Regions from separate parts of the Bradyrhizobium sp. Cp5.3 genome, predicted to be linked through region 2. Evidence: predicted binding sites of a transcription regulator. Region 2 holds the regulator's gene; each other region holds the start of a gene.
What was found. The regulator PhoB, encoded in region 2, activates phosphate uptake and scavenging genes when phosphate is short. The targets are predictions, from matches to a motif close to TGTCATNNANCTGTCAT.
Positions count from the first base shown of each region.

Region 1 (4,122 bases), on a different contig from region 2:
CCGGGCCTGAGGCAGCAGATGCCGCGCACCACGAGCTCGACCTGGACGCCAGCCTGCGAGGCCTCGTAGAGCGCGTCGATGATGTCGGGGTCGACCAGCGCGTTCATCTTCATCCAGACCGCGCCGGGCCGGCCGTGCCGCGCATGCGCGGTCTCGGCCTGGATGTGCTCGATGATGCGTCCGCGCAGCGTCAGCGGCGACACCGCCATCTTTTCCAGATCGCTCGGCGCCGCATAGCCGGTGATGAAGTTGAACACGCGCGCGGCGTCGCGGCCGATGGTCGGATCCGAGGTGAAGTAGGAGAGGTCGGTGTAGATGCGCGCAGTGACCGGATGGTAGTTGCCGGTGCCGGTATGGACATAGGTGGTGAGGATGCCGCCCTCGCGGCGCACCACCATCGAAAGCTTGGCGTGAGTCTTGAGTTCGAGGAAGCCGTAAACGACCTGCACGCCGGCGCGCTCGAGGTCGCGCGCCCAGCGGATATTGGCCTCCTCGTCGAAGCGCGCCTTCAGCTCGATCAGCGCGGTGACGGACTTGCCGGCCTCGGCGGCTTCCGCGAGCGCGCGCACGATCGGCGAGTTGTTGGAGGTGCGATAGAGCGTCTGCTTGATCGCGACGACGTCGGGGTCGCGCGCCGCCTGCTGCAGGAACTGGACCACCACGTCGAAGGATTCGTAGGGGTGGTGGACGATCAGGTCCTTCTGCCGGATCGCGGCAAAGATGTCGCCGCCATGCTCGCGCACACGCTCGGGATGGCGCGGCACGTAAGGGGTGAATTCGAGGTCGGGCCGGTCGAGGCGGGTGAGCTGCGAGAGCTCGTTCATGGCGAGCACGCCATCCACGAGGAAGACCTCGTCGTCGGCGGCGGACAGCGCATGCTGCACGAAGCTGCGCAGCTCCTCCGGTGTCTTGGCATCGATCTCGAGCCGGATCACCGATCCGCGGCGGCGGCGCTTCAGTGCGGTCTCGAACACGCGGACGAGGTCTTCGGCCTCTTCCTCGATTTCCATTTCGGAGTCGCGGATGATGCGGAAGGCGCCCTGGCCGTGAAGATTGTAGCCGGGGAACAGGCGGTTGATGAACAGGGCGGTGGCCTGTTCGAGCGAGATCAGCCGGACCTTGCCGTCACCGGGCATGCGGATGAAGCGGTCGATCTTGCCGGGCATGCGGATCAGCGCGTTCATCTGCTTGCCGTCGGCAGCGCGCGTTAGTTGTAGCGCGATAGTGAAGCCGAGGCTCGGAATGAACGGGAAGGGGTGCGCAGGGTCGATCGCCAGCGGCGTCAGCAGCGGGAACACGTTGTTGAGGAAGTAGTCCTCGAGCCAGATCCGCTCGGATTTGGTGACGTCCTTGCCGTCGACCAGCACGATGCCGACGTCGGCGAGGGTGCCGCGCAGGTCGCGCCAGATCGCCTGCTGGTCGCTGGCAAGCTGGGAGACGGTGCGGTTGATCAGCGCGAGCTGTTCGGACGGCGTCAGGCCGTCGGGGCTGCGCTCGGGAATGCCCTCGCGTACCTGGGCCTTGATGCCGGCGACGCGGACCATAAAGAATTCGTCGAGGTTATTTGCCGAAATCGACAGGAATCGCACCCGCTCCAGCACCGGATGGTGGGCATTGACCGATTCTTCGAGGACGCGGCGATTGAAATGCAGCCAGGAGAGCTCGCGGTTGATGAATCGCTCAGGGCTCGTGGCGATCGCCGGCAGTCCTTCGGCTTCCGGAGCTTTCTCTTTTACTTCAATAGCTTGCGCGGATTCCATCAGAAGTCGGTCCATCTTGTCTCGCCTTACTTTTGCGACTTACGCGCAAAACCGGCGGGAGCATGTGTTAAGGCGATGACGTTTCGATGACATTGATGTTCCGCCGCCCGGCCGCGTCAAGCGGCGTCGGAAGGGCGGCCCGGTCAGGCATCGCGCAGCAGGTCGGCGGCGAGCGCCCGGGTCACGGGCCGGCCGAGCCGCAGCGCCTCGCTGTCCAGCAGCTCTACCGCGCGCCGGGCGGCGGCCGAGGACCGCTCCAGGCGGGTGGCAAGGTAGCTGACCACGCTCTCGTCGACCGTGAGCTGGCGGTCGGCGCAGAACTTTACGATCAGGCCGCGGAACAGCTGGTCGTCCGGCGGCAGCAGCGAGATCGCTGGCACGGCGCGCAGGCGCGAGCGCAGGTCGCGTAGCTCAATGTCGAGCGCGGCCGGAAGTTCGCGTCCGGTGAAGAGGACATAAGCGCCGTCCTCGCGGGCCAGATTCATCAGGTGGAAGAGGGCGCGCTCGTCGAAGGCCCCAACCCTGAGATCCTCAACCACCAGCGCACCCGTCGCCAGTGCCCCCGGCACGGTAGACGCGGTCAGCGCATTGGCCGTGGTCGAGCGGGCACCGGCCTCCTCGGCCCAGATCGCGGCGAGGTGGCTCTTGCCCGATCCTTCCGGGCCGGCCAGCCACATGATCCGGTTCGGCCATTCCGGCCAGCCATCGATCAAGGCGAGACCGGCCGCGTTGGCAGGCCCTTCAAGGAAATTGTCCCGGCTGAGGCTCTCCGCATGCGGAAGCGAAAACGCCAACTGTCGGGGATGAACGCGGCCTGCCACGCTTGCTTTGCTCCATGCCGGGCGTGCCGGCCTCACTTGAAGGGGTCTGACGGATCGAGCGCTGCTCGTTCAACTCGATTTGGCCCATTTGCTGGGCCGCTCATTTTGCCTCGATGGTGCTCATGTGCCGCAGCCACTCGACGAGATAGAGCGACACCGAGGACAGTGTGAAGACCGTTACGAAGCCCATCAGGATAATATCATAGGGTGCCGGCCTGAAGCCGAAGGCGAGGGCGGCCAGCACCAAGGCCGCATAGGCCACCTGGGCCGCGGTGTTGAGCTTGGACACCATCGACGGCTTCATCTCGACCGGCTTGTCGAACAGCCAGGACACGATCACGGCGGCCACGATCATGATGTCGCGCGACACCACCAGGATCACGATCCAGCGCGGGATGTCGCCCCAGATGCCGAGTGCCAGGTAGATCGAGACCAGCAGCGCCTTGTCCGCGAGGGGGTCGAGCAGGGCGCCGAGCTCGCTCCTCATGTTGAAGCGCTTGGCCAGGAAACCGTCGACGGCGTCACTGATGCCGGCGATCAGGAACACCGCGAACGCCACTTCCATTTGGCTCGACACGATGGCCCAGACGATGATCGGGACCAGCATGATACGGCCAAGGGTAATGATGTTCGGGATACTCACGCGGCGCTTCCTGGCACCTTGTCTGACCTCAAATCCGACCCTTTGAAGGCTGAACCGGTTGATATCTACATAGTATAGCCCCGGGCGCCATGCGAGCCATTGCGTGTCCCCGGAATTCGACGTAACCAGCCGCAAACCCACTGGAAATCGGGCATGACCGACCGCAAAAACGGCCTCACTTACGCCGATTCAGGCGTCGACATCGATGCGGGCAACCGCTTGGTCGACCTGATCAAGCCGATGGTGCGCGCCACCGCTCGCCCCGGCGCCGACGCCGAAATCGGCGGTTTCGGCGGCCTGTTCGACCTCAAGGCGGCCGGCTTCAAGGACCCCGTCCTGGTCGCCGCGACGGACGGCGTCGGCACCAAGGTCAAGATCGCGATCGAGACCGGCCTGCATGGCGGGATCGGCATCGACCTCGTCGCCATGAGCGTCAACGATCTCGTGGTGCAGGGCGCCGAGCCGTTGTTCTTCCTCGACTATTTTGCCTGCGGCAAGCTCGACCCGGAGGCCACCGCCGCGATCGTCGCAGGTGTGGCCGAGGGCTGCCGCGAGTCCGGCTGTGCCTTGATCGGCGGCGAGACGGCCGAGATGCCGGGCCTGTACAAGGACGGGGATTACGATCTCGGCGGCTTTGCCGTCGGCGCCGCCGAGCGCGGCACGCTCCTGCCGCGCAAGGACATTGCCGCGGGCGATGCCGTGATTGGCCTTGCGTCCTCCGGCGTCCATTCCAATGGCTTCTCGCTGGTGCGAAAGGTCGTCGAGCAGTCCGGCCTCGGCTTCGAGGCGAAGGCGCCGTTCTCGCCGGTCATGACCCTCGGTGGCGCGCTGCTGACGCCGACGCGGCTCTACGTCAAATCCTGCCTGCGCGCGATCCGCGAGACCGGCGCGGTGAAGG
Region 1 is NZ_AUFA01000005.1:45,877-49,998, reverse strand. Features, by position in the region: gene K289_RS0110215 (RNA degradosome polyphosphate kinase) at 1-1,760, opposite strand, end outside; gene K289_RS0110210 (DnaA ATPase domain-containing protein) at 1,904-2,581, opposite strand; gene K289_RS0110205 (CDP-alcohol phosphatidyltransferase family protein) at 2,682-3,224, opposite strand; gene purM (phosphoribosylformylglycinamidine cyclo-ligase) at 3,378-4,122, shown strand, end outside.
Region 1: K289_RS0110215 (RNA degradosome polyphosphate kinase) is a predicted target of PhoB. The motif match lies at 1,836-1,852, and genes of this name have one in related genera.

Region 2 (4,122 bases):
GTCGGCTCGCTCATCATGACCGTGCTCGGCGTCGGCATCGGCGCGCCCCTCGGCCTGTTCGCCGGCACCTACCTTGCCGAGTACGGCCGCAACGACAAGCTGACCTCGGTGATCCGCTTCATCAACGACATCCTGCTCAGCGCGCCCTCGATCATCATCGGTCTGTTCATCTACGGTGCGGTGGTGGTGCCGATGCGCGGTTTCTCGGCAATCGCCGGCAGTCTCGCGCTCGCCGTGATCGTGATCCCGGTGGTGCTGCGCACGACCGAGGACATGCTGCTCTTGGTGCCGAATGCGCTGCGTGAAGCGGCCTCCGCCCTCGGCCTGCCGCGCTCGCTGGTGATCAAGCGGATCGCCTACCGTGCCGCGCGCTCCGGCCTCATCACCGGCGTGCTGCTGGCGACCGCCCGCGTCGCCGGCGAAACCGCGCCGTTGCTCTTCACCGCGCTGTCGAACCAGTTCTTCAGCCTGAGCCTGAACAAGACGATGGCGAACCTGCCGGTCACCATCAACAACTTCGTGCAGAGCCCGTACGCCTACTGGAAGCAGCTTGCCTGGAGCGGCGCGCTGCTGATCACGCTCACCGTGCTTGCCCTGAACATTGGCGCGCGCATCCTTGGCGCCGAGAGGACCGCAAAATGACCGATCTTTCCGTATCCGTGAGTGCCAACGGTCACCTGGCGTCGCAGCAACCGCTGCCGGAAGCCCCGGCCAAGGTGACGGTGCGCAACCTCAACTTCTATTACGGCGAGCACCACGCGCTGAAGAACATCAACCTCACGCTCGGCACCAACCGCGTCACGGCGTTCATCGGCCCGTCGGGCTGCGGCAAGTCGACCCTGCTGCGCATCTTCAACCGGATGTACGACCTCTATCCGGGTCAGCGCGTCACCGGTCAGCTCATGCTCGACCAGACCAACATTCTCGATCCCAAGCTCGACCTCAATTTGCTGCGCGCCCGCGTCGGCATGGTGTTCCAGAAGCCGACGCCGTTCCCGATGACGATCTACGAGAACATCGCCTTCGGCATCCGCCTCTATGAGAAGATATCGAAGTCCGAGATGGACGACCGCGTCGAGAAGGCGCTGCGCGGCGGCGCGCTCTGGAACGAGGTCAAGGACAAGCTCAACGCCTCGGGCCTCTCGCTCTCCGGCGGCCAGCAGCAGCGCCTCTGCATCGCGCGCACCGTCGCGGTGCGGCCCGAGGTGATCCTGTTCGACGAGCCCTGCTCGGCGCTGGACCCGATCTCGACCGCCAAGGTCGAGGAGCTGATCCAGGAGCTGTCCGAGAATTACACGATCGCGATCGTCACCCACAACATGCAGCAGGCGGCGCGCGTCTCCGACAAGACCGCCTTTATGTATCTCGGCGAGCTGATCGAGTTCGACGACACCAGCAAGATCTTCACGTCGCCGACCGATCGGCGCACGCAGGATTACATCACCGGCCGCTTCGGCTGAGGAGACAGGATATGGGTTCCGAACACACCGCAAAGGCCTTCGACACCGACCTGCAGGAGCTCACCCGGCTGGTCGCGGAGATGGGCGGGCTCGCCGAGCGCATGATCGTCGATTCCGTCGATGCGCTGATCCGCCGCGATGTCGCGCTCGGTCAACGTGTGGTCGCCGGTGATACCGAGATCGACGCGCTGCAGAAGAAGATCGAGGAGCGCTCCGTCCTGACCATCGCCCGCCGCCAGCCGATGGCGGTCGACCTGCGCGAGATCGTCGGCGCGATGCGCGTGGCGACCGACCTCGAACGCATCGGCGACCTCGCCAAGAACATGGGCAAGCGCGTCGCAGCGCTGGAGACGGACTTTCATCCGCTCAAGCTGTTCCGCGGCCTGGAGCATATGACCGACCTCGTGCAGCAGCAGGTCAAGTCGGTGCTGGACGCCTATGCCGCGCACGATCTGCCGGCGGCGATGGCGGTGTGGAAGGGTGACGAGGAAGTCGACGCCATCTGCACCTCGCTGTTCCGCGAGCTCCTCACCTATATGATGGAGGATCCGCGCAACATCTCCTTCTGCATCCACCTGATGTTCTGCGCCAAGAACATCGAACGGATCGGCGACCACGCCACCAACATTGCCGAAACCGTGTTCTACATGATCGAAGGCCAGGCCATCGCCGACAAGCGGCCGAAGGGCGACATGACGACCTTCGCCACGACGGTCCCGAATAGCTAAGGAGCGACGACCCCATGGGCGCACGCATTATGGTGGTTGAAGACGAAGAAGCTCTGACCGAGCTGCTCCGTTACAACCTCGAAGGCGACGGCTATGACGTCGAGACGGTGATGCGCGGCGACGATGCCGACACCCGCCTCAAGGAACACATACCCGATCTGATCGTGCTCGACTGGATGCTGCCGGGCCTGTCCGGCATCGAGCTGTGCCGGCGGTTGCGTGCCCGGCCCGAGACCAAGCAGCTCCCGATCATCATGCTCACCGCGCGCGGCGAGGAGAGCGAGCGGGTACGTGGCCTTGCGACCGGCGCCGACGACTACATCGTCAAGCCGTTCTCGGTGCCGGAGCTCCTGGCGCGCGTGAAGGGTCTGCTCCGACGTGCAAGCCCCGAGCGGCTCGCCACGGTGCTCGCCTATGGCGACATCGAGCTCGACCGCGAAAAGCGCCGCGTGGCGCGTTCGGGCCGGCCGATCGATCTCGGTCCGACCGAGTATCGCCTCCTGGAGTTCTTCCTGGAGCATCCGGGCCGCGTGTTCTCGCGCGAGCAGCTGCTCGACAGCGTCTGGGGCCGCGACATCTACATCGACGAGCGCACTGTCGACGTGCATATCGGCCGCCTTCGCAAGCTGCTCAATCTCGGCCGCGAACAGGACCCGATCCGCACCGTGCGTGGTGCCGGCTATGCGCTGGATGATCGTTTCGCGAAGGCGGAGCAGACTTAAGGTCTGACAGGTTGGCGGGCTGTCGCCACAATCTCGTCGTCCGGGCCTGGTGCGCAATTGCGCACGGGGCGCGGGACGCATCGCCCCAGGGCGCAGTTGTTGCGCGAAGAGGGTAACTCCGAGTCCCCGTCATCACATCCGCTGGCGGTAATGGCTCCCGGCTTTCGCCGAGACGACGCGGAGTTTGACTGGGCCGTCGTCGCGTGACGGCCTCATCCTGATCGTCGACGAAAGCTAGCTCAGCGCGTGCCCGGCTTCGCCGGGGCGCGGCGGCGGTCGGCTGCCGGCTGGTAGGCGACGCGCGAGTGCTGGGCGCAGTAGGGCAGGCCCGAGAGCGCCCTGCCGCCGCAGAAGAAGAAATCCGGGCTCGAGGGATCGCCAACCGGCCAGTGGCAGGTCGCCTCGTTCAGCTCGAGCAGCGACAGCCGCTGGCTCATCGGCACCACGTTGTCGTAGGTGACCGGATCGGGCTCCACCTCGACCTCGAAGGCCTGCGCCAGCGCGGTGTTGCCGCGCGAGATCGGACGGGACACCCGCATCATGTGCTGCGCGGGACGCGCCTTGCGCGGCCGCGGAGCTGCCGAAGACGGGCTCTTGGCGCGGCCGGACAGGCCGAGCCTGTGCACTTTGCCGATCACGGCATTGCGGGTCACATTGCCGAGCTCGGCTGCGATCTGGCTGGCCGAAAGTCCGGCCTCCCAGAGCTTTTTCAACTGCTCGACGCGATCGTCGGACCAGGTCAAAACCGTCATTGCACCCTTTCCCTCGCCGCGCGCCAGCCATCCTGGGGCCTCGCAGCGATTGCCTAAGCCTCGAAAAACCCGTGCCGCCAGAATCCCTTAAGGCTCGCCGGGCGCGACTAGAACGCCCGAACGTTTACGCCGGTACATGAGGACTTAGAGGATCAGAACCGCTGCACGAGATGTCGTATCTGACAAGCCAAACGCTACAATATGGCGTGACTCACGCGCAAGAGTCCGCCGACTCGCTTCCACATGTTCCGTAGCGAAACCACCACAAAATAGGCACCGCAAGACTACGGATTCTGCGTTTCCCGAGGCTTGCCGGCGGCATTGACTCCCGTTCTGCCAGGCATAAGATGCCCTCACGTGCCGCCCTGAAAAGGCGGCACGTTTCGTTTTCCGGGACGGTCATTGGTGCGCTGCGCAATGCGCGTTGAGGCCGTCCTCAACACCAAGTGACAGCCATGAC
Region 2 is NZ_AUFA01000001.1:243,752-247,873, reverse strand. Features, by position in the region: gene pstA (phosphate ABC transporter permease PstA) at 1-642, shown strand, start outside; gene pstB (phosphate ABC transporter ATP-binding protein PstB) at 639-1,460, shown strand; gene phoU (phosphate signaling complex protein PhoU) at 1,472-2,188, shown strand; gene phoB (phosphate regulon transcriptional regulator PhoB) at 2,203-2,910, shown strand; gene K289_RS0101160 (GcrA family cell cycle regulator) at 3,150-3,662, opposite strand; gene K289_RS0101155 (aspartate aminotransferase family protein) at 4,118-4,122, shown strand, end outside.

Region 3 (4,122 bases), on a different contig from region 2:
GCCCTCGCGTGAGGGCCGGACCAGGACCGGCTCGTCATCCGCACGCATCACGCTCGTTCCGTTCATCGGCGGCTACTCGGCGACGACGTAGGTATAGAGTCCGATGCGGCCGGCGGCATCGATCTCCTTGTAGACGCCCTGGATCTCGACCTCGAAGCCCGGAAACGTGTTGAAGCAGGTCTCGAACATCTTGAGATAATCGATCATGGGCTTGGCCCGTTCCGTCAGCCGCTCGCCGGGCACGATGGTGGCGATGCCGGGCGGATAGACCACGAAGGGCGTGGTCGCGATGCGCCCCGCGATCGCCTCGATCGGCAGATAGTCGACGTCGTTGCGGATCAGGCGTCGCGCCGCGTCGCGCGGCGACATTGCGATCTCCGGCAGATGCTCGGGCAGGAACTGCCGTGCCTGCAGCGCGCTGACGTCGGCCTTGCGGAAGAAGCGGTGCATCTCGGCGCAGAGATCGCGCAGCCGCACGCCGGCATAGCGCGCCTGCCGCCGCTGATAGAATTCCGGAATGGCGTCGGCCAGCAGCGCATTGTCGTCGTGCAGCTTCTTGAAGGCGACGAGGCCTGAGATCAGCGTGCCGGCCTTGCTCGCCTCGACGCCCGGCGTGAGCAGGAAGAGCAGGGAGTTGAGGTCATTCTTCTCGGGGACGATGCGGTTCTCGCGCAGGAATTGCGCGACGACCGGGGCGGGTATGCCATGTTCCGCATAGGCGCCGGTGGTGCGGTCGAAGCCGGGGGTGAGCAGCGTCAGCTTGTTCGGATCGGTCATGGCAAAGCCTTCGGTCATGCCCGGAAAGCCGTGCCAGGTGTTGTCGGGCGAGAGCTGCCACAGAGCGGGATTGGTGGCGAGCTCATCGGTCGAGAGCGTCTCCCAGGCGACCTTGTGCACGGCGCCGGGGCGGCTGACATCGGGAATGGCAATGCGATCGGGGACGAAGGGTTCGAAGAACCAGCGCCGTTCCGGGTTCTGCTCCTTCTCCTCGAACTCGCGGCCCATGGCGCGGATCTTCTTGCGCAGCTCGATGCCGAGCCGGATCGTGTCGTCCCACAACACTTCGCCGGAGCGGCCCTTCATCATCTGCGCGCCGACGTCGAGGGAGGCGAACAGCGGATAGAACGGCGAGGTCGAGGCGTGCTGCATGAAGCTCTCGTTGAAGCGGCGGTGCTCGACGCGCCGCTTCTGGCCGCGGATATGACGGTCGCGGATGTGGATCTGCGAGGCCTGCGAGAAACTGGCAAGCTGCTTGTGGGTCGACTGCGTCGCGATGATGCCGGGGGCATCGGGCGAAAGGTTCGACAGCCCCATCGCGAAGCGGCCGGCATAGAGCGGGTGGAACTTCATGAAGCCGGCCCAAGCCTCGTCGAACAGGATGTACTCGCAGAGATGGCCGATGCGCTTCAGGATCATCTCGGCGCTGTGGATCGAGCCGTCATAGGTGCACTGCTCGACCACGGCGACGCGGAACGGCCGTTCCTTGCGCCAGGCGTCGCGGTCCTCGACCAGCGGATGGTTGCGAATCGCCTCCCGCAGGGCCTTCTCGTCCAGCGCGTCCCAGCGCATCGGGCCGATCAGGCCCCAGGCGTTGCGGATGGTCGGGACATAGACTGGGATGCCGCCGTTGATCATCAGCGCGCCGTGATGGGCGGCCTTGTGGTTGTTGCGGTCGAACAGCACGAGATCGCCGTCGGTGACGAGCGCGCCGAGCGCGACCTTGTTGGAGGTCGAAGTGCCGTTGAGCACGAAATAGGTCTTCTCCGCGCCGAAGATCTGGGCGGCCTCCTTCTGCGCCTTCAGCGCCGGGCCTTCATGGGTGAGGAGGTCGCCGAGGTCGAGCACCGAATTGTCGAGGTCGTCGCGGAACACGGACTCGCCGAGATGCTCGACGAAGACGCGGCCGATCGGGCTGCGGCTGTAGAACATGCCGCCATTGTGGCCCGGGCAGGTCCAGAGCTGGTTGCCTTCCTCGGCATAGTCGACCAGCGCGCCGAAGAACGGCGTCTTCAATGTCTCCGCATATTGCTTGAGCCGGCTGATCAGGTTCTTGGCGATGAAGGGCGGGGTCTCCTCGGAGAGGAAGACGTAGCCGTCGATGAAGTCGAGCACCTCGACCGGAAGGTCCTCGAACCGCTTGCGCCGAATCAGGAGGATGATCGGGAAGTCGAGACCGCGGCGACGCATCAGGTTGATCAGCGCCGACGTCTTGCCCTCAAGGCCCTTCTTGCCCCAGTCGACCACCATGCAGCCGATCGCGGCATCTGTCTGCACCGCGATCTCGGCGTCCTCCAGCTTGCGGGCCCGGACCACTTCGAAGCCGGAGCGCTGGATCTCCTCGATGATCTGGTTGAAGCGGATGCCTTCGAGGTCGTCGGCGTCGAACACCGGTGCGGCGAAGAGGAAGTTGAAGCGCTTGAAATAGTCCATGTCAGGTCCCGAATGTGCCAGAGCGACAGGTCTCGGCACATTCGATGACAGTTCTATGACAACGGCGGCCGGCCGGCGTTTTTGCCAGTCACGACGCGGAGAGAGGCGTCCGCTAGCGCTTCGCCTCGCCGAACACCACCGTCGGCACAGCGCGATTGACGATCTCGCGCAGCGCGAAGCTCGATTGCACCCGCGCCACGCGCGGCAGCCGTGACAGCTCGGTGCGGTGGATGCGCTCGAAATCCTGGATGTCGCGGGCAAGCACGATGAGGATGTAGTCGTCGGTGCCGGACATCAGGAAGCAGCGCACGACGGAGGGGCACTTCACCACCTCCGCCTCGAAGGCCTTCAGCGCGTCATCGCTCTGGCTCTCCAGCGCGATGCGGACCAGCACCGTAATGGTAAGGCCGAATTGGGTCAGATCGAGCGCGGCCTGATAGGCCTGGATATAGCCATCGTCCTCCAACGCCTTCTGTCGCCGCGCCAGCGCCGTGCTCGACAGGCCGACTTTGTTGGCCAGCTCGGTGTGGCTGGCCCGCGCATTGGTGGTGAGTTCCGCAAGGATCGCGAGGTCTTTCCGGTCGAGGGCCAAGGTTTCGTTTCCAGCGTGAAAGGGCGCTTCAGCGCCGGAAACCGGCGCCGGGACCACGAAACTAGCGGATATTCGCATGAAACCAAACCGCGCCTGCCGCTACGATCAACAAAAGAATCAACATGTTGGCAAAGGAGCTCGCGATGCGCGTCGGTGTCCCCAGGGAGATCAAGGTGCAGGAATATCGCGTCGGGCTCACCCCGGGCGCCGTTCGCGAATATGTCGCGGCGGGGCACCAGGTCACGGTCGAAACCGGCGCCGGTGGCGGCATCGGCGCCTCCGACGAGGTCTACCAGCGGGCAGGGGCCACGATCGCCGCGAGCGCCCGCGAGATCTTCGCCAAGTCCGACATGATCGTGAAGGTGAAGGAGCCGCAACGAAGCGAATGGGCCCAGCTCCGTGAAAGCCAGATCCTTTTTACTTATCTCCATCTCGCGCCGGATCCCGAACAGGCCAAGGGCTTGCTCGCTTCCGGTTGCACCGCGATCGCCTATGAAACGGTCACGGACGCGAATGGGCGCCTCCCCCTGCTCGCGCCGATGAGCGAAGTCGCCGGCCGCCTCGCCATCGAGGCCGCCGGCGCTGCGCTCAAGCGTTCGGCCGGCGGCCGCGGCTTGCTCCTGGGCGGCGTGCCCGGTGTGCAGCCGGCGCGGCTCGTCGTGCTCGGCGGCGGCGTGGTAGGAACGCAGGCCGCCCGCATGGCGGCGGGGCTTGGTGCCGAAGTCACGGTGATCGATCGCTCAGTTCCTCGTCTGCGCCAACTGGATGATGTTTTTCTCGGGCGGGTGCGCACTCGCTTTTCGACCATCGAGGCGGTCGAGGAGGAGGTGTTCGCCGCCGACGTCGTGATCGGCGCGGTGCTGGTGCCCGGTGCCAGTGCGCCAAAACTCGTGACGCGCGCGATGCTGAAATCGATGAAGCCGGGCGCCGTGCTGGTCGACGTTGCGATCGACCAGGGCGGCTGCTTCGAGACCTCGCATCCGACCACGCACGCTGATCCGACCTACGAGGTCGACGGCATCGTGCATTATTGCGTCGCCAACATGCCGGGCGCGGTGCCGGTGACCTCGAGCCAGGCGCTGAACAATGCGACGCTGCCG
Region 3 is NZ_AUFA01000029.1:27,465-31,586, forward strand. Features, by position in the region: gene K289_RS0129550 (GNAT family N-acetyltransferase) at 1-66, opposite strand, end outside; gene K289_RS0129555 (Orn/Lys/Arg decarboxylase N-terminal domain-containing protein) at 73-2,430, opposite strand; gene K289_RS0129560 (Lrp/AsnC family transcriptional regulator) at 2,543-3,022, opposite strand; gene ald (alanine dehydrogenase) at 3,166-4,122, shown strand, end outside.
Region 3: K289_RS0129555 (Orn/Lys/Arg decarboxylase N-terminal domain-containing protein) is a predicted target of PhoB. The motif match lies at 2,475-2,491, and genes of this name have one in related genera.